Regions from separate parts of the Dietzia sp. Alg238-R159 genome, predicted to be linked through region 2. Evidence: riboswitches for the same ligand, from Rfam matches in the RefSeq annotation. Region 2 holds a riboswitch; each other region holds the start of a gene.
The links. Region 2 has a riboswitch for thiamine pyrophosphate ahead of G6R20_RS14665 (ATP-binding cassette domain-containing protein). Riboswitches for the same ligand answer to the same signal wherever they lie in the genome.
Positions count from the first base shown of each region.

Region 1 (7,537 bases), on a different contig from region 2:
CGCGGGGTGATCATCCACGACACCTGATCCGGCGGTAGGACCCATAGACCGGAGTCGGTCGGGCCGGGCGGGACGGCGCACCCGCCCTCCCCATCCGACCGACTCCTCCCCCCCGGCGCGCGCCGCCCTCCCCCCTGGGCGGCGCGCGTCGGTGCGTCAGCTGGCAGTCGCTCCTCCAGAAGTCCGGCAGCCGCCCCCGCACACGCCCGGCATCCGCTCCCGCCGATGGCGCCTCGCCCCCTCCGCTGCTCAACCAGCCCACAGCCGCCCCTGCAGATGCCCGGCAGCCGCTCCCGCCGATGGCGCCTCGCCCCCTCCGCTGCTCAACCAGCCCACAGCCGCCCCTGCAGATGCCCGGCAGCCGCTCCCGCCGATGGCGTCTCGCCCCCTCCGCTGCTCAACCAGCCCACAGCCGCCCCTCACGATGGCGCCTCGCCCGCTCTTCGGTGTGTGCGAGACGCCATCCCGGCGAGCGGCCGCGTTTCGCCCGCGCATCGTGACAGGCGAGACGCCATCCCGGCGAGCGGCTGCGTCAGGGTGTGGGCGCGCCGCCGGTCACCGAGAGCGTGTTGCCGGTCGTGTACGACGACTCCTCGGAGGCCAGATATACGTACGCGCCGGCCATCTCGACCGGCTGCCCGGGTCGGCCGAGCGGGTTCTTCTGCCCGTGGTACGGCAACTCCTCGGCCTTCTTTCCCCCGCTCACCTGCAACGCCGTCCAGAACGGGCCCGGCGCCACCGAGTTCACACGGATCCCGCGCGGCGCAAGTTGCTGTGCGAGCGACTTGGACATGGTGTTCACGGCCGCCCGCGAGGTGGCGTAGTCCACCAGGCCAGCTGACGGGGTGTACGCCTGCACCGACGAGGTGAAGATGACGCTCGCACCGGGCTGCAGGTGTGGCAGCGCCTCCTGCATCATCCAGAACGGGGCGTTCACATTGACGTTCATCGTCTCCGCCCACTGATCGGAGGACAGGTCCTCGAGTTTCTCGACGAAGGTCTGCCGTGCGGCGTTCAGCACCAGCACGTCGATCCCGCCGAGGCCGGCCACGGCGTCGCGGACGATGCCCCGCGCGGTGGGCTCGTCCCCGACATCGCCTGGCAGGAGCACACACGTCCGACCCGCCCCGCGGACGAGTTCGGCCACCTCGTCGGCGTCGGACTGCTCGGAGGGCAGGTAGCCGATCGCCACGTCGGCCCCCTCGCGCGCGAACGCGATGGCGACCGCCCGACCGATCCCGGAGTCCCCGCCGGTGATGAGGGCGCGCCGACCGGTCAGACGACCGTGCCCGACATACGACGCCTCACCGTGGTCGGCAGGGGGCAAGAGCTCGGAGGCCAGCCCCGGGGCGGGTTGCGACTGCATCGGGATCTCCACCTGGAACTTGGTGGTGGGATCGACCGGAGCCGCGGAGCTCTGCTGGCCGGAGGGGGTAGCGGTGGGGTCGGTGCTCATCTGTGGCCTCCTGGATCGACTGTCCGGATCGAAGGTACGCGCCACGGGCGGCCGCCCGTCCGGATGCGAGTCGGCGCCGAATCCCCCACACTGCGGAAGAGAACTCAGCTTCCCACGAGACGAAGGAGCACGCATGCCCCGTTACCGCGTGATTGACCCCGAGCAGAACGTGATCGACGAGAAGGAGTTCGCCGACGACACCAAGGCCTACGACTGGTTCAAGACGGTCGAGGTCCCGGAAGACTCGCTCGGCTACGCCATGGAGGTCGACATGGACGGCAAGTGGACGCGATTCGAGATCAATGACGGTGGCACCAACACCTCCCCCGCGGCCGACGAGGGCACCGGCATCGCCTGAGCCCACCCCCGCGGACACCGCTACTCCGCCTGCCCGTCACCCGCCACGCGTGGGTGGGGCGAGGCGGAGTCGCTCATTTCGGCCGACCCGCGCGGTGGACGCGTTCGCGGAGGGCGAGCATCAGTGAGTCCATGCGCGCGGTCTCCTCGAGCAGGTCCGGGACCGCATCAGGGGGGCCGGAGCGGTTGTCGAGGCAGGCGGTGTTCGCCCGCTCCAGCAACGCGGCGAACTCCGGATCGGCGTCGGTGCGGTCCCTGACGTCGGGATAGGTGCCCTCGAGCGGGGTACCGATCCCGAGCGTGGGCCGGAGCGCGTACCACCGATCGAGGGTCTCGGTCAGCGCCTCCAGCGCCAGGAAGTAGGAACGCCGGGCTGAATCCACCGCGCGCTCGGCGGTGAGCTGGACCGGGTCGGAACCCCGCCGTAGCCGCCGGCGGCGGGACAGATCCTCCAGCCCGGACCGCGCGAGCCAGCCGGTCGCCGCGACCCAGGCGGCGAGCCCGGCGATCACCGTGAGCAGCACCAACGCGAGGATCAGGGGCATACCGTCACCGCCCCACGGCCGATGCGCCGAGCCGCCGAGCCCCAGGCCCCGACCGCAGCCCCGACCCCGGGGCCGTCATGATCCCACCAGTGCGTGCAGGACGAGCGTCAGCGGCACGGACAGCAGTACCGCCGCCGAGATGCCGGCCCCGATCAGTTTCCCCAGGCCCGCCCAGCGGAGCTCCGAGCATTCCGCCTCGACGGCGGCCGGTGATAGCGGCGCCGCGAGCCGACCGGCCGCGGACGCCCGCGCCTCCGCGACGGTCGGCCAGGTCGCGGGCACGTGGGCGTGGGGGTCGTCGCCGAGCTCGGCTGCGGCGACAAGGGCACGCTGGTCGTCCCACTCGGTCAGTCGCTGGTCGAGTTCGGCCACCGCCGCCTCGGCCTCCTCGATCCGCCGGCCCTCGGCCGTTCGCGAGGCGGTGACCGAGGGCAGTTCCATTCCTCCAGCTTCCCCCACCCGAGCTCGCCCGGGCAAGGGTGACCGCCGCGCCGTCAGCCCTTGACCAACCCGCCGTCCACGATGAGGTTCTGCCCGGTCACGGCCCGTGCCCACGGGGAGGCGAAGAACAGCACCGCGTCGGCGAGTTCGGCGGGGGTGATCGCGCGCCGTAGCGGCGTCCCGGAGGCGATGACGTCGAACACCTCTTCAGGTGTAGCGGCGCTGGCGTCGGTGGTGCGCAGCAGGCCACCGGAGACCATGTTGACCGTGATGCCGTCCGGCCCGAGGTCGGTGGCCAGGGTGCGGGTCAGCGAGAGCGCGGCGGCCTTGGCTGCGGTGTAGTCGTGGTACGGCACCACCGGGTGCTGGAACAGGTTGGTGCCGATGGTGACGATCCGCCCGAACCCGGCTTCCCGCATCCCCGGGAGCGCGGCCTGGGTGGTGGCGAGGGTGCCCTTGACCGCGCCACGCAGCTGCGAGTCGAAGTCCTCCCAGGTGAGGGTCTCCGGCCGCGGCCTGGCGTCGCCGTTGAACTGGAAGTCGACCAAGGCGTTGTTGACCACCGTGCTGATCGGCCGACCGAAGTGCGTGCGGGCCGCGTCGACGAGGGCGCGTACCTCGTCGTCGTCGGTCACGTCAGCGCGTAGTGCGACGGCGCGGTCCTCGCCGAGCTCACGGACGAGGTCGGCGGCGGCGGCCTCGCTGCGTCGGTAGTTGACGACGACGAGGGCGCCCTCGCGGGAGAAGGCGCGGATGATCTCCACGCCGAGTCCGCGGGCTCCGCCGGTGACCAGGACGACCTGCTCGTTGATACGCATGCCACTCGCTTCCCGGTGGTTCCTCACGGGGAGCGCGATGCGTACCTGCCCGCCGCGCGATGACCGCACGAGAGGCGACGACGCCCGGCGACGCGCACGACATCCCTCCGCTGGAACTACCCAGTTCAGGTTCGACGGGTGTGTTCTCAGCCGCCCGGATGGGCGGCACCCCGTGTCGAGTGCGAGCCTAGTCATTGGAATCCTCGTGGTTCGACGGCGGTCAGGTGATCGTCTGCTCGTACGGCGCCTCGAGCCCGGTGCCGTGGCGCTGGGTGCGCGACGAGTTCCGGCGGCTCGACGACCGGCGCCTGATCGGCCTGACCTTCGCGGGCGGGCCCTGGTCGCGGTTCGCGGCGGCGCCGCTGCTGCTCACCCGGGCCTGAGCCCGGGGTGAGCGGCCGGGCGGGCGGCCGGGAGGGTCACCTGCCCGCCCGCGGCGCCTACGCGAGGCGACGCAGTCGCGGTTCGAGGTCGGAATTGAAGAGGTCGAGGAAGCGTTTCTGATCGTGGCCGGGGGCGTGGAAGACCAGGTGGTTCAGGCCCGCGTCGACGTATTTTTGACCTGCTCGACGGCCTCGTCGGGGTCCGAGGCGACAATCCACCGCTGGGCGACCTGCTCGATCGGCAACTCATCCGCGAGGCGCTCCATCTCGCGCGGAGAATCCACCGAGTGCTTCTGCTCCGGTGTCAACGACAGCGGGGCCCCTGCTCGTGAGCAACATGTTCGCCCAGTCCCGGGTGCTGGCTTTCGGCCGGACCGACGCCGAGTTGCGCGCCGACGGCATCGAGGCCGCTCTCCTCCCTCACCGGGTGATGCCCGGAAACCGTCCCTCGACGACGATCCTCGCGCCCTCGCTGTCCCCCGGCGTCCTCGGGCAGCGCATCGCCCTGTACGAACACGTCGTCTTTGTCCAGGGGGCGATCTGGAACATCAACGCCTTCGACCAGTGGGGAGTCGAACTGGGGAAGAAGCAGGCCCGCGACCTCTACCCGGCACTCGCCTCCGACGAAGCCAGTGGTGCCGACTCCAGTGGTGCCGACACGGATTCCTCCACAGCGGCCCTCATCGCCCGCTACCGGGCCGCACGCGGCCGTGACCGGGCGACGGACCGTGGTTAACCCGCGGTCTCGTACTTCGCGGCCAGGCGCGAGAGCGTCTCGGTGATGCCGGACGCGTTCTGGTCGGCGACGCCGATCTTCTCGAAGACCTTGCCGATCTTCGAGGGCCGGGGATCGAAGCACTCGGTGACCTCGGTACGCCCATCCGCGGTCGGGGTGAACTCCCAGCGCCAGCGGTGGCCCGCGGGGTGCGCCCACTCGATGACCTTCTGGTCGGGCGTGTCGATGTACTCGGTGACCGTGCTGGTGATGCGGTACGGGACGCCGTACATGCGCATCGAGGTGGTGAACTTGGCGCCCTCGGACAGGGTTGACGGCCCCTTGACGTTGCTCTTGACGGTCCCCGAACCGTCGACGAGCCCGTGCTTGCGCGGGTCGGTGACGAGCCCGAACAGCTCCTCGGCGGGGGCGTTGACAGTGACGCTGCGGGCGACGACGCGGGGGCCGCGGTCGACGGTGGTGATGGCGGTCATGGCAGATCGGTCCTTCCGGAGTTCGCGGGATCGGATCACACCACGATAGGGCCGCAGCCGGTACCGCGGTGGCCTGTGATCAGTGCGCGGTGGGCGTGGGTCCGTGAGCAGTTCGTCGTGCCACGTCACGCCACAGTTCGGCGACACTCCCCACGACCACACCGATGCCTGCGCCCATCACCATCCAGGTGGCCAGGTTCGGGGCGCCGGCGATCACGACTCCGAGGACTCGCCTGACGGACCGGGCCCGTGGCGCCGTGGTCTGCGGCATCATCACCGCTACGACACCCCACGGCCGGCCATCGGGCCGGACACCCCTCGGAAGGATGCACATTGATCGCCCTCACCGTTCTGTACCCCACGCCCGACGACGTCGAGAAGTTCGACGAGTACTACATCGGCACCCACATCCCCCTGGCCCACAAGGTGCCCGGCCTCGCCGACGCCAAGGTCACGCGCTTCCTGCCCGGCCCGGATGGATCGGCCCCCGAGTTCCACCTGATGGCCCAGTTGTTCTTCGCGGACGCCGAGGAGATGGGAGCGTCGATGGCCACCGAGGAGGGGCGGGCACTGGTGGCGGACGCCGCCAACCTCGGCGTCACCCCGTCCATGCTCGTCGGCAGCACCGAGTAGTCGGTAGCACCGGGACACAGCCTCACCGGACCTCCGCCACTCCCCACGCCCCCAACCAGATCGCCTTGAGGGACGCCAGCATCCGGGCGGACTCGGCTTCGGCGGGCTTGAGCGACCGGTCCTGGTAGAAGGCCATGACGATCATGTCCGTCAGCCTGTCGACGATCGCCCCGTGGTCATCGGACAACGGGGCGATTAGCCCGGCCTCCGAGTCCTGCCCCATCTGCTCCGAGAGGCGGGCGTTCAACCCCGTCACCAACTCGGTCCAGCGGGACCTCACCTCGTCGTCGTATCCGGTCGCCTGTACTCCGGCCACCATCACCTGGTCGTGTTCCACCCACGCGGCGTAGGACTGGCCGAAGAGCCGGTCGAAGTAGTCGGAGTGCGATTCCCCGGCCCGCCGGTGGCGGTCCTGGCTGATCAAAGTAGGTACGGTGGCCTCACCATGACCCCTCCGCGCTCCCCCTCGCCCGACCCGGCCGGTTCCGCGGCGAGCCCGGTCGATGTGACCGGCTCAGCCGATCAGGCCGCGCGCACCCGGCCGCTGGTGGTCGCCGTGATCGGTGCCGGCGCGATCGGCAGCGCGGTCATCGAGGCACTCGAGCGGGGCGACGTCCCCGGGGCCAGGCTCGGCGATGTGCTCCGCTCCCGCAGCACGGACGAGGAGATCACCGACGCCATCGAGGCGGCCGACGTGGTCGTCGAGGCCGGGAGCGTCGAGGCCGCCGAGGAGTTCATCCCGCGCGTGACGGCCGCCGGCAGGGACATGATCGTGTGCTCCTGCGGGGTGTTCGCCCGCCACTCGGACCCCCGCGAGCTCCTCGCCCGCGGGCTCGCCTCCGGTCGCGTACTCGTCCCCGCCGGGGCGGTGGGCGGACTCGACGTCCTCTCGGCGGCCGCACTCGCGGGCACCGACGACGCACACCTGCGGCACCACACCATCAAGAGCCCGGCCGCGCTGGACGCCGACGAGCAGCTCACCGAGCGACGGGAGGTGTTCCGCGGGTCCGCCCGCGAGGCCGCGCTGGCGTTCCCGCTCACCTCCAACGCCTCGGTCGCGCTCGCGCTCGCCACGCTGGGATTGGACCGGACCGAGGTGGTCGTCGTCGCCGACCCGGAGGTCCGGCGCACCCGCCACGTCGTGGAGTGGGTCTCGCCGATGGGTCGCTACGAGCTGCAGTTCGAGAACGCCGTGGACCCCGACTCCGGCGGCCGCACCTCGGCGATCACCGCGTGGTCGGTCGCGGAGGTCCTCGCGTCACTCACGGCGGGCACGGGGCCGGGCGTGGTGGTGCTCGGCCAGAACCCGGGCCGCGGTTCGCGTCGCGAGGCGAAAGACCGGCCGGTGACAGACCGGCCGGTGACAGGCCGACCGGTGGAAGCTCGACCGCCGAGCCCCTAGCGTGTGGGTCCCAGTCAACGAGAGGTGCGATTATGACCAACGCCCGACCGTCAGACCCTGATCCCGCCCAGAGCCCGGACGTGGATGACACCGGTTCCGCCCCTGCCGGGGTGACCCCGGACTCCGACTCGACCTCGTTGCAGTCGGACAGCGCGGCCCGGAAGCAGGCCCCCACGGAGCGGCAGAGTCCGACTCCCCAGCCGGGACGCACGAGTCCCGTCGTGTGGATAGTGGTCATCGCCATCGTCGTCCTCCTCCTGGTGGTCGGCCTCGTCGGCTACGCGTTCGAGGTG
Region 1 is NZ_UNRI01000001.1:641,208-648,744, reverse strand. It holds gene G6R20_RS03025 (NDMA-dependent alcohol dehydrogenase) at 1-27, shown strand, start outside; gene G6R20_RS03020 (SDR family oxidoreductase) at 533-1,456, opposite strand; gene G6R20_RS03015 (hypothetical protein) at 1,590-1,814, shown strand; gene G6R20_RS03010 (hypothetical protein) at 1,888-2,358, opposite strand; gene G6R20_RS03005 (hypothetical protein) at 2,434-2,799, opposite strand; gene G6R20_RS03000 (3-oxoacyl-ACP reductase) at 2,853-3,617, opposite strand; TPP riboswitch at 3,703-3,800, opposite strand; gene G6R20_RS02995 (hypothetical protein) at 3,812-4,000, shown strand; partial or broken gene G6R20_RS02990 (glucose-6-phosphate dehydrogenase (coenzyme-F420)) at 4,058-4,320, opposite strand; gene G6R20_RS02985 (hypothetical protein) at 4,338-4,736, shown strand; gene G6R20_RS02980 (SRPBCC family protein) at 4,733-5,209, opposite strand; gene G6R20_RS02975 (hypothetical protein) at 5,289-5,483, opposite strand; gene G6R20_RS02970 (EthD family reductase) at 5,543-5,842, shown strand; gene G6R20_RS02965 (hypothetical protein) at 5,865-6,266, opposite strand; gene G6R20_RS02960 (aspartate dehydrogenase domain-containing protein) at 6,288-7,244, shown strand; gene G6R20_RS02955 (hypothetical protein) at 7,277-7,537, shown strand, end outside.
Region 1: it holds a riboswitch for thiamine pyrophosphate, as region 2 does, so the genes downstream of both, G6R20_RS03000 (3-oxoacyl-ACP reductase) here and G6R20_RS14665 (ATP-binding cassette domain-containing protein) in region 2, are expected to answer to the same signal.

Region 2 (7,537 bases):
TCGGCGACCTCGTTGTACCGACGCAGCTGCACCATCGTCTCGCCGAGGCCGTCCTCGACGTTCTCCTTGACGGTCTTGGACTGGTCGAGCTCCGGCTCCTGCAGCAGGATGCCGACGGTCGCCTCGGGATCGAGGAACGCCTCGCCGTTGGAGGGCTGGTCGATCCCGGCCATGATCTTGAGGATGGAGGACTTGCCGGCGCCGTTGGGGCCCACGACGCCGATCTTCGCACCGGGGTAGAAGGACATCGTGACGTCGTCGAGGATCACCTTGTCCCCGTGCGCCTTGCGTACCTTCTTCATCGTGTAGATAAACTCGGCCATTCTACCCTCTCACCTGCGCATATAGTTCACTTCACCGCGGGTCGGCCGCGGGCACGACCCCCATGTTACGTGTCCGCCCGCGGCCCCGGCGTCCGCGGCGGACGCCGGCCCCACCCCCGGGAGCATCAGGCGCCGGCCGCCCCCACGAACTCGCCCGCCTCGCTCTGCTCGGACCCCGGCTCATCCGGGTCCAGCGACCCGAGCGCCATGGCGTCGGAGTCCTCGGCAGCTCCCCGCAGGCCGCCCTCGTCGACGCCCGCCCCGTCGACACCGGCCCCCTCGACCGGGGCGTCCGTCCTGGCGCGGCGCACGGTGACGTCCATGCGGGACAGGTCGGGCCCCACGGCGCTAACCCGCATCTCCAGGTCGCGCATGATTCGACCGTCGCGTTCGTACTCGTTGGTGAGCAGCCGACCGTGCAGGATCACGCCGTCGCCCTTGCACAGTGCGCCGGACGCCCGTTGCCCGAGGCGTCCCCAGCAGTTGGCCGAGAAGTACAGAGTGCCGCCGGTCTTCCATTCGCCGGTGAGCCGGTCCTGGTAGCGGCTGTTGCTGGCCACCCGGAAGGTGAACACCTGGTCGTCGCCCACCCGCCGGGTGGTGGGGTCGGTGATCACGGTTCCGCGGACGGTCGTGTGGGTCTCGTTCATGGGGTCACTCCTGTCACGTTCGGCCGACCGTGCGTCGGCCTCGTGACTTGCAGCGTGCCCCACCTCGTCGTCGTCACCCCTCGTTCCCACCGCCCGCGGTGGCCGCCCTGTGGAGGGGGGCGGGGGGTGTGGAGAACCGGCGCCTGTGACGACGACGAGGTGTTCGGTCTCAGGGCCGGCGGTCGGCGCGGGACATCTCCCGGAGCATCTCGTTGTAGGCCTTGAGCTCGGCATCGTCATCACGGTCGGCCTGCCGCTCGCCGCGCCGCGCCTCGCGCATGTCGCTCTGGTACCACTGCCACGCCAGGGCCAGCATGACGATCACCAGCGGGATCTCCCCCGCCGCCCACGCGACGCCACCGCCGACCTGCTGGCTCTGCAGCAGATCCGGGATCCACGGCAGGCCGATGCCCGAATACCAGGGCTCGGCCAGCACGGTCTTGGTGTTCATGAGCAGGATGCCGAAGAACGCGTGGAAGGGCAGCGAACTCAGCAGGACCATGAGCTTGTACATCGGCGAGAAGTGCCGCGGCGCGGCGTCCACGCCGATGATCACCCAGTAGAACAGGTAGCCGCTGATGAGGAAGTGCACGTTCATGAACATGTGGCCCAGGTGCTCCGAGGCCAACGTCTGATAGAACCCGCCGAAGTAGATGAGGTAGAAACCGGCCACGAACTGCACCGACGCCACGATCGGGTGGGTGAGGAAGTGCGAGAGCGGGTTGTTGATGAACTCCACCAGCCACTCGCGGGGCCCGGGAGGGTTGCCGCGACCGGCGGCCGGGAGCGCGCGCAGGGCCAGCGTGAACGGGCCACCGAGCGCCAGGAGGACCGGCACCAGCATCGAGATGAGCATGTGGCCCACCATGTGGCTGGCGAAGTCGGCCATCATGTACATCCCCATGCCGGAGCTGGTGGTGAGGAACAGGATCACACAGCCCGCCACCCAGAACGCGGTGCGGCTCAGCGGCCAGGCATCCCCGCGGCGGCGCAGCCGCACCAGGCCCCAGAGGTACAGGCCGAGCAGGACCACCGCGGCCAGACCCAGGACCAGGTCGAAGCGCCAGGTGCCAAAGACCGTTCCGAACGCGAAGGGCCCGGGCAACTCGAAGCCCAGTAGCGCCTCCTGCCTCGTGGGCACGTACAGCGGCGCCGGCGGCGGGGTGCGGCCGAGAGAGACCGACAGACCCAGGGTGCCGGCCATGACGACGGCCTCCACCACGATGATCCGCAGCAGCGTGGGCCGGTCGACCGGCGCGTTGGCCCCCGTCGACTCGATCTTGGCGATGATCCGGCGGCGGATCGCCAGACCGAACAGCGCCAACAGGCACAGCGCCAACGCCTTGGACACCACCAACAGTCCGTAGGTGGAGGTGAGAAGGTCACCCGGGTGCAGGCGGACGAGCGCGTTGATCACGCCCGTGAACCCGAGCGCGACGATCGCGACCGTCGCCACCACCGAGTAGCGGCGCAGGGCCAGGGCGACGCGCGAGCCGCCGCGCCACGTGTGGGCGATCACCGCGACGAGCCCGCCGATGTAGAAGGCGGCGCCGAACAGGTGGATGATCAGCGAGTTGGTGGCCAGGTCGTGCGCGGTGCTGCCGGACGCGTGGCCCGTGGCCGCCACCGGAAGCAGCGACAGCAGGGAGACGGCCAGCCAGATGACCGACCACCGCCAGCTCAGCGTGAGCCGCTGCCCGATCCCGGCGACCAGCGCGATGATCGCCGCCCAGCGCCACGAGGACGCGATGTCGATCTGGTTGATCGCGACCAACCACTGGTCCGGCGGGAGCGACTGGAGGAAGGTGCGCCCGGAGACGTCCGACAGGGTCAGCGGGATGAGCAGCGCCGCGGCGATCGCCCAGGCGATGTTCGCCCACGACGAGATCTGCTGCATGCGGTAACCGTCGACGTCGAGGGTCTTGTCCTTCTGCGGCGGGGTGAAGAACGCCGCGAACAGCGCAGCCCCCACCGCGACGGCGGCGAGGAGCTCGCCGATCGACCGGAGCGCCGGGAGGCCGGCCGTGGTGAGCGGACCCGGATCGGGCACGCCCACCAGCTCGAGCGCCACCTCGGCGGACATGGCCGACAGTGGGATCACCACCGCGGCCGCCACCGCCGCCAGGAGCAGTACCAGGGCGACGATGTTGCGGGTTCCGAACCGCCCGGCGGTGGCGGGGGCGGTCTTCGACGACGTCATGACCACCATCGTAGGAACCGCGGCGCCCCCGGGCCGATTCGCCACTGTCGGACCCACCCCCCGGATCGGCTACCATTCTCCCGGCGACGCCCCACGCGCGCGTCGCAGGCCTCCGTAGCTCAGTGGATAGAGCATCCGGTTTCTACCCGGCTGGTCAGGGGTTCGAATCCTCTCGGGGGCGCAAGGTTTACGCAGTTCAAGCGGCATTTATGCTGTGCGGTCCGCAGGTCGTGCAACTGGCGTACAAGTTGCCTTGTGTTGGTCAATAGAAATGGCCCCGTAGCGCGGGAACGCTCGGGGCCAGCGACCAAGACGAGGTAAGCGTCATGGCCAACAGCCAGCATCCCACACCGCCACCGCTCACAGGCGACGACATCACTCACTTCCGGCGCATCATCGCCGGCGGACCGGGCAACGACCGGCAGAAGATCACCGTCGAGGTCGTCAGCCTGGTCGATAACGGCGAGGCATCCCCGCCGATCCTGTCGGTCCACGGCGAGCTCGACATGAGCACCGACCAAGCCGTCGAGATCGCCGACGCGCTCACCGCGGCCCGCGCTGCCTACGCCGTGGCGCTCAAGGCTCACTGGGAGTCCCTGCGATGAGGGCGCCCGGCCAGCGGCCCGCATGGTGCCAAGCATCCGAACCGGAAGAGCCCATGATCGAGACGGCCACCGGCGCGCAGATCGTCACTTGGGCGCGGTACTTCACCCCCAAGGGCGTCACCTGGGACGTGGGCGTCTTCGCGGAAGATCGCCTGTCCCTCGACGGCCTCGACGCCGGCCCCACCTTCATTCGGGTGTTCGATCCTGAGTGCGACCTCACGCCCGACGAGGCGGAACGGTTCGCGCTGGCGATCATCGACGCCGTGAAGACAGCCCAGCAGCGCCCCTGAGCCGTTTCCGTCCAACCGTGGCCCTACGTTGTCCACGGTTGGCGCGGTGATCGCTCAGCGTGCGATCTAGGGCGTTCTCAGGACGGTTCCGCCCCTAACCAACCGTCTCCGGTGTGCACACCCACGAACCGGCGTGGGCGCTCCCTGGATGGTGTCCGGCCGGACATGCCAGGGGGTCACGACAAAGCTCGCACCTTCACAGGGCGGGCTACTCGTCGTGGGCAGATGGTCTATGCCGACATGGTGACCGGGCAAACTCTGGGGAAGGGGATCAGCACCAGCACCCCGTAGGGGTTCGATTGGTTGCGCGGCATGTAGGCCCAACCGGTCACTTATGAGGGCCGATCTCAACCACGAAAATGTAGTCGTTGTCCCCGTACACCCAGTAGATGCGCCATGCCGAGGGGGTGTTGTTCTCGACGTAGGAGTCCCACAGGTCTGCACCACCCGGGCCAGTGAGGCCGTTCAGCTTGTGGGAGTTGAGCCCCGGGTACCCCGGGCCAGCATCCTGAAGAAGTTTCAGGGCCTTGTCGACCTTCTTCTTCTTTTTGCCGTGCTGGGGCCTCTTCAGGTCAACCAGCGTCTGCTGGGCCTCAACAGAGAACGCTAGGACGAACGGGGGCGCCACAAACCGGCTGTCAGAACTCGATGACGGAGTAGCGCCCGTCCTGGATGTCCTGGATTCCACGGTTGACCGCAGCGAGCAACTGAGGGTTCTCAAGCAGGAAGAGCTCCCGCTCACCAAGGTTCCCTGAGGGGATCAACGTGATGACTCCGTCTGCGTCCTTGTGCGCTACGTAGCGCTTTGTGTCCCCGGCCATATCGGCTAGGGCGCACGGCTCGGTGAGGTCCACGTAATCGTTACGGCTGTCAAACGTCGTTGTCATAGTCCACCTCCAGAACCTGCCCAACCGGGCTTGCCTCTTGTATACGCCACTTCCGTCGCGGATAGCACATCGTTGGTCGATGTTGTCTGGCGTTATCCGGTGTTGCTGGGCGTTCCAAGACTAACCCGAGCAACCTAGCGGGGGTACCCCTAGACCTCTTCGTGTACGCACCGGTTGTGTCGGTGCCGTCCGTCCGTGCGAACCGTCGGCCCCCGGTGCATCGGCTCGCCACACACCGAACACGCGAGCATCCGACCGCGGTCCTTGTCCCGGTACCGACACCGATCCGAACAGAACCGCTGCCGCGGCGACCGGGCCATAAACCCCGCCGAACACTCGTCACACTGGCGATCCATCGGTCATCCTCACCGGCGGTCCGCACGCCACTGACGGCGGCCCGCCCGCTCCTCGCTCCAGCCATGGACGCACATCAGATCCCGAGATGTGCCGATGGTACGTTCGGACTTCGAGCTGATTCGCAAGATCAGCTTCGATGACACGGGGTGCCCCTACCGAACGGGGCTGAGATCACACCCGCTGAACCTGAACTCGTTCACACGAGCGGAGGGATGTCAGATGCGCTGGCATGCGCTTTCGTGAGCCGCCCAGGAACCACGGCAGTGGCGTTGGATGGATTGGGACACACCTATCCGGGCGCGCTCCGCCCGGTTCTCGCAGACCTCAACCTGTCCGTTCCGGTAGGCGAGCACATCGCCGTTGTCGGACGCAGCGGATGCGGTAAGTCGACGCTGCTGTCGGTGATCGCCGGCCTCGTCGAACCGACCACCGGGACCGCCGCCGTCCTCGATGAACGCCGGCCCGCACGACGCCTGGAGTCCTGCGCGTTGATGCCCCAGGGCGACAGCCTGTTGCCCTGGCTGTCCCTGCTCGACAACGTCGCGATCAGTCTCCGCAACCAACGAGTGCGCCGGCGCGTGGCCCGATCCGAGGCCCAGCGCATGCTGGACCGCGTGGGACTGGGCGCCTGGTCCGATGCCCGTCCCTCAGCTCTCAGCGCGGGCATGCGCCAGCGCGCCGCTCTCACGCGGGCTCTGCTGGCGCGCAAACCCGTGCTGCTGGCCGACGAGCCGCTCGGCGCGCTCGACGCGATCACCCGTGCGGAGGTCCAGCAGTGGCTCCGCGACACCATCACCCACACCTCGGCCACCCTCGTCATGGTCACGCACGACGTCGATGAGGCGCTGCTCCTCGCCGAACGCGTGGTCCTGCTCGCACGACACGAGCCCGACGCCCCGGCGCGTGTGGTCTCCACCTGGCCGGGATGGTTCGGTGACGACCGCCCCCGCGAGGTCCTCCTCGGCGACGAGGACTTCGCCACAGCTCGCCGGGAAGTGCTCCAGGCCCTGGCCCGGGAATCGCACCTCACCGAGGGAGGGACCGACCGATGACCGTGCGACTCCTTCGGTCCGCCGCCCCTGCCTGCGTCACGCTCCTGCTGGTCCTCGCCGCGTGGATCACGGTCACCTCGCTCGAGCTCGTGCCCGAGTACGTCATTCCCGCACCCCGCGCCGTGCTCGACTCGCTCGTGACCACCTGGCCCGACCGGCTGGGCTCGGCCACATTGCTGACCGCCACGGAGACCGTCGTCGGGGTGGTCCTCGGAGTGGTCGTCGCGGTGACCGTGGTCGTCATCAGCGGATTCGTGCCCGCCGTCGGTCAGGCCATGACCCCCCTGCTGGTCGCCTCCCAGGCCATCCCGGTCATCGTGATAGGCCCACTGTTGACGATCTCCCTCGGCTACGGCATGGCGCCGAAGGTCATCGTGGTGGCCCTGCTGTGCTTCTTCCCGGTCGCCCTCAATCTCCTCTCCGGAATCCGCTCGGTCGACGCCCGAATGATCGACACCCTGCGGAGCCTGCACGCCACCAGGTGGTCGCTCTTCTGGCGGGTGCGTCTGCCCTTCGCCGCGCCTCGCGGCTTCGCCGGGCTGCGCGTCTCGGTCACCTTCGCGCCGGTGGCCGCCGTCTTCGCCGAGTACACCGGCTCCACCAACGGCCTGGGCTACCTCATGCTCCAGGCGATCCCCCGGCTCCAGACCGATTTCGTCTTTGCCCAGGTGGCGGTGCTGACGATCATGTCCAGCGTCCTCCTCGCCAGCGTGACCATCCTCGAACGCCTGATCTGCCCGTGGAACACACCCACCGGGGAAAGGAACCCATCATGACGGACACACGACCCAGCAGGATCCGACGCCGGACTCTCTCGCGACCCGGGGTGAGCGTGCTCGCGATCGCGGCCGCAGCCACGGTGGCTCTGACCGGGTGTCAGGCGGCCCCGGACACCGCCGCGCCCGGAGCCGCCGAGTCGGGAGCCACCGACAACGCCCCGGTCAGTGTTCTGCTCGACTGGAGCCCCAATCCCGACCATGTGGCGCTGTACACCGCGCAGCACACCGGCACCTACGCCGACGCCGGCGTGGACGTGACGTTCACGACGCCGTCCAACACGGCCGACGCCGCCCGGGAGGTGTCCCTGGGGCGGGTCGACCTGGCCATCTCCTACGAGCCCGACACGCTCATCGCCGTCGAACAGGGACTCGACGTGATCTCGGTCGCGGCACT
Region 2 is NZ_UNRI01000007.1:61,061-68,597, reverse strand. It holds gene ettA (energy-dependent translational throttle protein EttA) at 1-323, opposite strand, end outside; gene G6R20_RS14700 (single-stranded DNA-binding protein) at 449-973, opposite strand; gene G6R20_RS14695 (cytochrome c oxidase assembly protein) at 1,143-3,173, opposite strand; tRNA gene G6R20_RS14690 (tRNA-Arg) at 3,282-3,354, shown strand; gene G6R20_RS14685 (hypothetical protein) at 3,500-3,778, shown strand; gene G6R20_RS14680 (hypothetical protein) at 3,832-4,068, shown strand; gene G6R20_RS14675 (hypothetical protein) at 4,397-4,696, opposite strand; gene G6R20_RS14670 (hypothetical protein) at 4,707-4,955, opposite strand; TPP riboswitch at 5,445-5,542, shown strand; gene G6R20_RS14665 (ATP-binding cassette domain-containing protein) at 5,552-6,364, shown strand; gene G6R20_RS14660 (ABC transporter permease) at 6,361-7,140, shown strand; gene G6R20_RS14655 (ABC transporter substrate-binding protein) at 7,137-7,537, shown strand, end outside.

Region 3 (7,537 bases), on a different contig from region 2:
TCGGCTGGAACGCATCCGGCGCAGCCGCTTGACGAGGAGCGGATCCGCGGCCAGGGCCTCGGGGCGGTCGATGAGATCGTTGAGGATCTGGAAGTAGCGCGTACCGGACATGTCGAACTGCTGCCGGATCGCCTCCTCCTTGGAGCCGGCGAACTTCCACCACTGCCGCTCGAACTCGAGCATGGCCCGGTCTCGTTCGGACAGGACGGGGTCGGCGGCGTGGAGCTCGGCCGCCCCCTGCGCGCGGTCCTTCTCGCCCTGCACCTCGCGTGCCGCGGTGGCTGACCGACCCATGTGCCTGCCTCCTGACCGTGATGACCTCTGTTGACCACTGATGACCACTACCCGGATCACCGTGCGGATGGAATACCGTGCGAGTGAAATGCTGTGCGGGTGAAATACACCCTTGTGATTCCCCCGTAGTGAACCACACGCCTCCGACACATCGCCATGTCCGGCGCTCTAGAATCGACCACCATGGCCGTCCGTCCCATCGTCATCCTCGGCGATCCCGCGCTCCACGCCCCCACCGAGCCCGTCACCGAGTCCCCCGAGGAACTCGCCGGGCTGGTGCAGGATCTCTACGACACGATGGACGCCGCGAACGGGGTGGGCCTGGCCGCCAACCAGATCGGCGTGCGCAAGCGCCTGTTCGTCTACGACTGCCCGGACCTGGACACCGAGGACGGCGAGGGCGTGACCCGCGAGGAGGTCGAGGCGCGCGGGGGCTGGCTCAACCGCCGCGGGTGCATAGTCAACCCGGTGCTCGAGACCTCCGAGATCCCCGAGACGATGCCGGATCCGGAGGACGACCTCGAGGGCTGCCTGTCCGTCCCGGCGGTCAACTTCCCGCGCGGTCGCGCCTGGTGGGCGCGGGTGACGGGCACCGACGAGCACGGCGAGCCCGTCTCGGTGGAGGGGTACGGACTGTTCGCCCGCTGCCTGCAGCACGAGGTGGGCCACCTCGACGGTTTCCTCTACACCGACGGCCTCATCGGACGGAACCGGAAGGCCGCAAAGCGCCACATCCGTGACGCCGGGTGGGGCGTACCCGGCCTGAGCTGGGATCCGGCCTCCGACCCGGACCCGTTCGCCGACGAGGAGGACGACTACGACGACGACGACGACGAGGTCGTCCCCGACCATGACTGAGCGGGACCGGGACCTGTCGGAACGGTCCCGGTGGAACGCCGGCCGCCGGGTGGCGGTGGGCGATCGCGTGGTGGTGCGTCGTCATCTGGAGGCGGGCCAGACCTCGCACCTGTACACCGACGTCATCGGTCGCGTGGTCGAACTCGAGCCGGAACTGGTCGTGGCCCGGGAGTCCGGTGAGCAGGTGCGGATCCCCGACGCCGACATCGCCGTACTCAAGGTGGTTCCGCCGCGGCCGGTGCGGGCCCGCGACATCCGGGCGCGCGAGTACGCCGGCGCCCTGGCGTGGCCCGGCCGGGAGTACGAGATCGTCGACGGCTGGTTCTGCCGGGCCGGCGACGACTGGTCGTACCGCGGGAACTCGGCCGTGCCCGTCCTTCCGTGGGCCAGCTGTTCCGAACTCGACGGCGTGCGTGACTGGTACGCCGCCCGTGGCCTGCCGCTGCGACTGGTGGACGTGGACCGGCTCGTGACCTCCGACCGGATGACCCTCGGCGGTGTCCCGGTGGACCCGGCACGGATCCACGCCGACCGCGAACTCCTGCTCTGCACGGTCGACAGCCGCGACCTGCTCGCGGTGGTCGACGAGGCGTTCCCCGCGGCCACCCGTCCGGCGGTCACGCTGGTCGATCGTCCCGATGACGACTGGCTGGCGCTCTACCACGCCACCGCCGACCTCGCCCCCGAACGCGTCCGGCCCGCGATGCTCGCCACCGCCGGGCTCGTCAGCTCCGGGCCCGACGCCGGTTCCCCCGGCCCCGGCGGCCACGCGGTGTTCGCCCGACTCGAGGAGGACGGGGAGCTGGCCGCGATCGCCCGGGGCGCCGTCACGACCGGTCCCGACGGCGAAGCGCGGATCGCGGTCTCGTGCGTGGAGACCGCGGACGCCCACCGCCGCCGCGGCCTGGCCGAGGTGGTCACCGGCTCGCTCGTGGAGTGGGGACTGGGCCTCGGCGCGCAGGAATGTCACCTGCACGTGTTCGCGGACAACTCCGCCGGGCGCGGCCTGTGGGCCAAGCTCGGACTGCAGCCGCACCATTCGCTGCGCCACCTCGTCGTCGTCGACTGACACCGGCTCCGCTCCCACGGTGACACCGCCGCGCCGAGGGCAATACACTCGGGCGCATGCGTCTGGCCACCTGGAATGTGAACTCGATCCGCGCCCGGAGAGACCGCGTGCTCGCGTGGCTCGAACGGTCCGACGTCGACGTCCTGGCGATGCAGGAGACCAAGTGCAAGGACGAGCAGTTCCCCACCGAGGCCTTCCGGGAGGCCGGTTACGAGATCGCCCATCACGGGCTGAGCCAGTGGAACGGCGTCGCCGTGGCCTCCCGGGTGGGGCTCGAGGACGTGCGCCTGGGCTTCGACGGGATGCCGGGCTTCCACAAGGACCCCGAGGTCTCGCAGGACCCCGAGGCCCGCGCCATCTCGGCGGTCTGCGACGGCGTCCGCGTGTACAGCCTCTACGTCCCCAACGGCCGTGAGCTGGGCGATCCGCACTACACCTACAAGCTGGAGTGGTTGGCCCGCCTGCGCGACCACGCGTCCGCCGAACTGGCCGCCGACTCCGACGCCCAGATCGCCCTGGTGGGTGACTGGAACGTCGCGCCGCTCGACGAGGACGTGTGGGACATGGAGGTCTTCGACGGCAAGACCCACGTCTCCGGCCCCGAACGGTTGGCGTTTGCGGCGTTCGACGGCGCCGGGTTCCGCGAGGTCACCCGCGAGCACACGCCCGGACCCGGCGTCTACACCTACTGGGACTACACCGGGCTCAGCTTTCCCAAGCGCAAGGGCATGCGCATCGACTTCCAACTGCACTCCCCCGCGCTGGCCGCGCGGGTGAGCGGGGCGTTCATCGACCGCGAGGAACGCAAGGGAAAGGGCGCCTCGGACCACGCGCCCGTCGTCGTGGAGCTCGACTGAGCCATGTCCACGTTCCAGCTACGCCATTACATCGACCGGCTCCGCGCCGAGGGTTTCACGGTCCGCGACGACCACGGTGAGGACCCGGACCTCATCGACATCAACGGCCGGGCCGTCGACACCTGGCGGGAGAACTACCCGTACGACGAGCGGATGGACCGCAACCAGTACGAGGTCGAGAAGTACCTGCTGCAGATCGAACTGCTGAAGTTCCAGAACTGGCAGGCCGAATCAGGGCACCGGCAGGTGATCGTGTTCGAGGGCCGCGACGCCGCCGGCAAGGGCGGGACCATCAAGCGGTTCACCGAGTACATCAACGTCCGGCAGGCCCGGGTCGTCGCGCTGGTCAAGCCGACCGAGACCGAGATGTACCAGTGGTACTTCCAGCGGTACGTGGCCCATCTGCCCAGCCGCGGCGAGCTCGTGCTGTTCGACCGCTCCTGGTACAACCGCGCCGGCGTGGAGCGGGTGATGGGCTTCTGCACCGATTCCCAGTACGAGACGTTCATGGAGCAGGCGCCCATGTTCGAGAAGATGCTGGTCGAGTCCGGGGTCGGTCTGACCAAGTTCTGGTTCTCGGTCACCCGCGAGGAGCAGAAGACCCGGTTCGCGATCCGGCAACTCGACCCGGTGCGGCGCTGGAAACTCTCGCCCATGGACCTGGAGTCCCTCGACAAGTGGGACAAGTACACGGACGCCAAGGTGGAGATGTTCCGGCGCACGGACACCGACCACGCGCCGTGGATCACCATCAAGTCCAACGACAAGAAGCGGGCCCGCATCAACGCGATGCGCTACTTCCTGAACCAGTTCGACTACCCGGACAAGGACCCCCAGGTGGTGTTCGACCCGGACCCGAAGATCGTCCGCCGCGGCAAGGACGCCGTCGGAGACTAGCGGAGGGAGCGCCAGCGAGCGGAGCGATGTCCCCGCGCACAGAACCCGTCGGGGACTGACTGACCGGGCCTGATGGGAGGCCCCGGGAATGTCTCGGCGGCGGCGGGCCTTGCACTGGGTATGAGCCATACCAACGACCCCGCCGTCATCAAGCGCCTGCTCACCGAGAAGGGCCGCTGGGCCGTCGCCGGCCTGTCCAGCAACTCCGCGCGCACCGCGTACGGGATCGCCGCCTACGTCCGCGACCTGGGGCACGAGATCGTTCCGGTCCATCCCAAGGCCGAGACCGTGCACGGTCAGCAGGGCTACCCGGATCTCGCGTCCGTTCCCGGCGAGGTCGATGTGGTCGACGTGTTCGTCAACTCGCAGCTCGCGGGCGGCGTGGTGGACGATGCGATCGCCAAGGGAGCCAAGGCGGTCTGGTTGCAGCTGGGCGTGGTCGACGAGGCCGCGGCGCAGCGGGCGAAGGATGCCGGGCTGGACGTGGTGATGGACGCCTGCCCTGCGATCGAAGCCCCTCGTCTGGGCCTGGCCTGAACCGCGGACCCGGCCCGGTCTAGAAGCCGCTCGAGGCCAGTCCCACCATCGCGAAGATGAAGATGAAGTACAGCACGATGAGGACTGCCACGATCGCCAGCGAGATCATGCCGAGCTTCTTGGCGGTCGCACTGGCGGCCTCGGCTTCGGCGTGGCGACCGGCGGCCCACAGCGGGTAGACGTCCAGCGCGCGGGTCATCGCGACGAACGACAGCGGCCAGAAGAAGAGAATCGACGCGACCGCCCAGCCGACGTTCGACGGCGGGCCGGGGCGAATTGCCGAGGTGGTCCCGTATCCGCCCGCCCCGCCGAAGGACGGGGTCTGCGCGCCGTAACCGGTCGGGGTCTGCGCGCTGTAGTCGGTCTGCTCGTACGAGCCCTGGCCGTACGGGCTCTGTCCGTATGTGCCCTGTCCGTACGGGCTCTGTCCGTATGTGCCCTGGCCGTACGGGTTCTGGCCGTAGGAGCCCCGACTCGCATCGTCGCCACCGGTCGAGTCGCCGTCGGCAGTATTCCCCTGGGGCGGGTAGGTCATGGGAGTCCTCCGGGTAGCTGGTCGTCTGGGGTCAGATTACGTCCCGCTCCTCCGGCCGCTCCTCAGCCGCTCGCGGGGCGACTGACACCGGTCACCGCAGGCGGTCGACGGTCACCGCCCGGCGTCGGTCACGGCTGGGCGACCAGGAGCTGATACTCCGGGAAGCGAACGAGGAACCGCCGCACATAGCTGCACACCGGCCGGATCTTGAGCTCATCGAGCCGCATGCGGGTGAGGACCAGGCTGACCAGCAGGCGGGCGATCCCCTGCTGGCCGTACCGCTCCTCGATCACGGTGTGGAGCAGGATGTAGACGTCGCCGTCCTTCTCGTAACCAACGAGACCCATGAAGGTCTCGCTGTCCCACAGTTCGAAGCGGTCTCTATCGGTGTTGTGGACCAGCTTGAGCGACGTTACAGCGGACATCAGAACTCCTTCTGCAGGGCGTGTTCCACCCGCGATGCTACTCGTCGGGTTACGCTCGCCCCTGCACAATCACATACTCATCCACACGGGAGTCCGCTTCGATGCGCGGGCTGAGAGGACGACCAGCCGGGTCGTCGACCGTAGAACCTGTCCGGATCATGCCGGCGTAGGGAGATCAGGAAACACCATGGGCACAGCTCTATTCACCGACGGCACCGACGGCACCGACGGCACCCCGATCGACGCCGTGACGTGCGGCCCCATCCATTCCAGCAGTAAGGCTCATCTCGAGGTGCCCGGTGAGTCCGGTGACGGCCAGCGCGTGCCCGTGCGCCGGATCGCGCTCACCGACGGCACGACGTTCGACGTCTACGACACCTCCGGCCCGTATACCGCCTACGCGAGTGCGGCCGACTGCCATGACCTCGCCCCAGGCCTGCCGCCCACCCGCCGTGAGTGGTCCCACCCCGGGGCCGTCCCCGCCTCGCCGAACAACCCCACCCTCGTCCGGACGCAGTTGGCCTGGGCGCGGGCGGGGCTGACGACCCCCGAGATGCGGTTCATCGCCGTGCGGGAGGGGATCGACGTCGAGGTGGTGCGTTCGGAGGTCGCCGCCGGGCGGGCGGTCATCCCGGCCAACCACCTCCATCCGGAGAGCGAACCGATGATCATCGGCAAGCGCTTCCTCACGAAGATCAACGCCAACATCGGCAATTCGGCGGTCACCAGTTCGATCGCCGAGGAGGTCGAGAAGATGGTGTGGGCTGCCCGCTGGGGCGCGGACACCATCATGGACCTGTCTACCGGCCGGGACATCCACGAGACGCGCGAGTGGATCCTGCGCAACTCCCCCGTCCCCGTGGGCACCGTGCCCATCTACCAGGCACTGGAGAAGGTGGGCGGCGACCCGACCCGTCTGACCTGGGAGTTGTACCGCGACACCGTCATCGAACAGTGCGAACAGGGCGTGGACTACATGACCGTCCATGCCGGCGTGCTGCTGCGCTACGTCCCGCTGGCGGCCAAGCGGGTCACCGGCATCGTGTCGCGTGGCGGTTCGATCATGGCGGCGTGGTGCCTGGCGCACCACCGCGAGTCGTTCCTCTACACCCACTTCGAGGAACTCTGCGAGATCCTCGCCCGCCACGACGTGACGTTCTCCCTCGGCGACGGCCTGCGCCCGGGGTCGATCGCCGACGCCAACGACGAGGCTCAGTTCGCCGAACTGCGCACGCTCGGGGAGCTCACCGGGATCGCCAAGAGCCACGGCGTGCAGGTGATGATCGAGGGACCCGGTCACGTGCCGATGGACAAGATCGTGGAGAACGTGCGCCTCGAGGAGGAGTGGTGCGAGGAGGCCCCCTTCTACACGCTGGGCCCCCTCGCGACGGACATCGCGCCGGGCTACGACCACATCACGTCCGCGATCGGTGCAGCCCGCATCGCCGAGGCCGGCACGGCGATGCTGTGCTACGTCACCCCCAAGGAGCACCTGGGCCTGCCCGACCGGGACGACGTCAAGACCGGAGTGATCACCTACAAGATCGCCGCGCACTCGGCCGATCTGGCGAAGGGTCACCCGGGCGCGCAGGCCCGCGATGACGCGCTGAGTACCGCCCGGTTCGAGTTCCGCTGGCGGGACCAGTTCGCCCTGGCCCTCGACCCGGACACCGCGCTGGCGTACCACGACGCGACGCTGCCCGCGGAGCCGGCGAAGACCGCGCACTTCTGCTCGATGTGCGGTCCGAAGTTCTGCTCGATGCGCATCTCCCAGGACATCCGCGACTACGCCGCGGAGCACGGGATGGAGACGGTGGAGGCGATCGAGGCGGGGATGGCGGAGAAGTCGGCCGAATTCTCCGAACTCGGTGGCCGCGTCTACCTGCCGATCACCGGTCGATAACCGCTCCGGCCAGGCGAGTCGACCGGCAGGTCGCACCGGTGGAGCGACGGGTCGACCTCGTCGTCGTCACCGACAGCGCCGCCACCCACCAGTCCCTCGACGGGGCGAGCCCCGGTGCGACGTCGGATCGGGAGCCCGGACTCAGGCGTCCCGGCGCAGCGT
Region 3 is NZ_UNRI01000003.1:403,341-410,877, reverse strand. It holds gene G6R20_RS10340 (DUF3263 domain-containing protein) at 1-294, opposite strand, end outside; gene G6R20_RS10335 (peptide deformylase) at 478-1,152, shown strand; gene G6R20_RS10330 (GNAT family N-acetyltransferase) at 1,145-2,221, shown strand; gene G6R20_RS10325 (exodeoxyribonuclease III) at 2,278-3,078, shown strand; gene ppk2 (polyphosphate kinase 2) at 3,082-3,975, shown strand; gene G6R20_RS10315 (CoA-binding protein) at 4,096-4,512, shown strand; gene G6R20_RS10310 (CD225/dispanin family protein) at 4,532-5,047, opposite strand; gene G6R20_RS10305 (GNAT family N-acetyltransferase) at 5,176-5,472, opposite strand; TPP riboswitch at 5,548-5,662, shown strand; gene thiC (phosphomethylpyrimidine synthase ThiC) at 5,660-7,375, shown strand; gene G6R20_RS10295 (ABC transporter permease) at 7,517-7,537, opposite strand, start outside.
Region 3: it holds a riboswitch for thiamine pyrophosphate, as region 2 does, so the genes downstream of both, thiC (phosphomethylpyrimidine synthase ThiC) here and G6R20_RS14665 (ATP-binding cassette domain-containing protein) in region 2, are expected to answer to the same signal.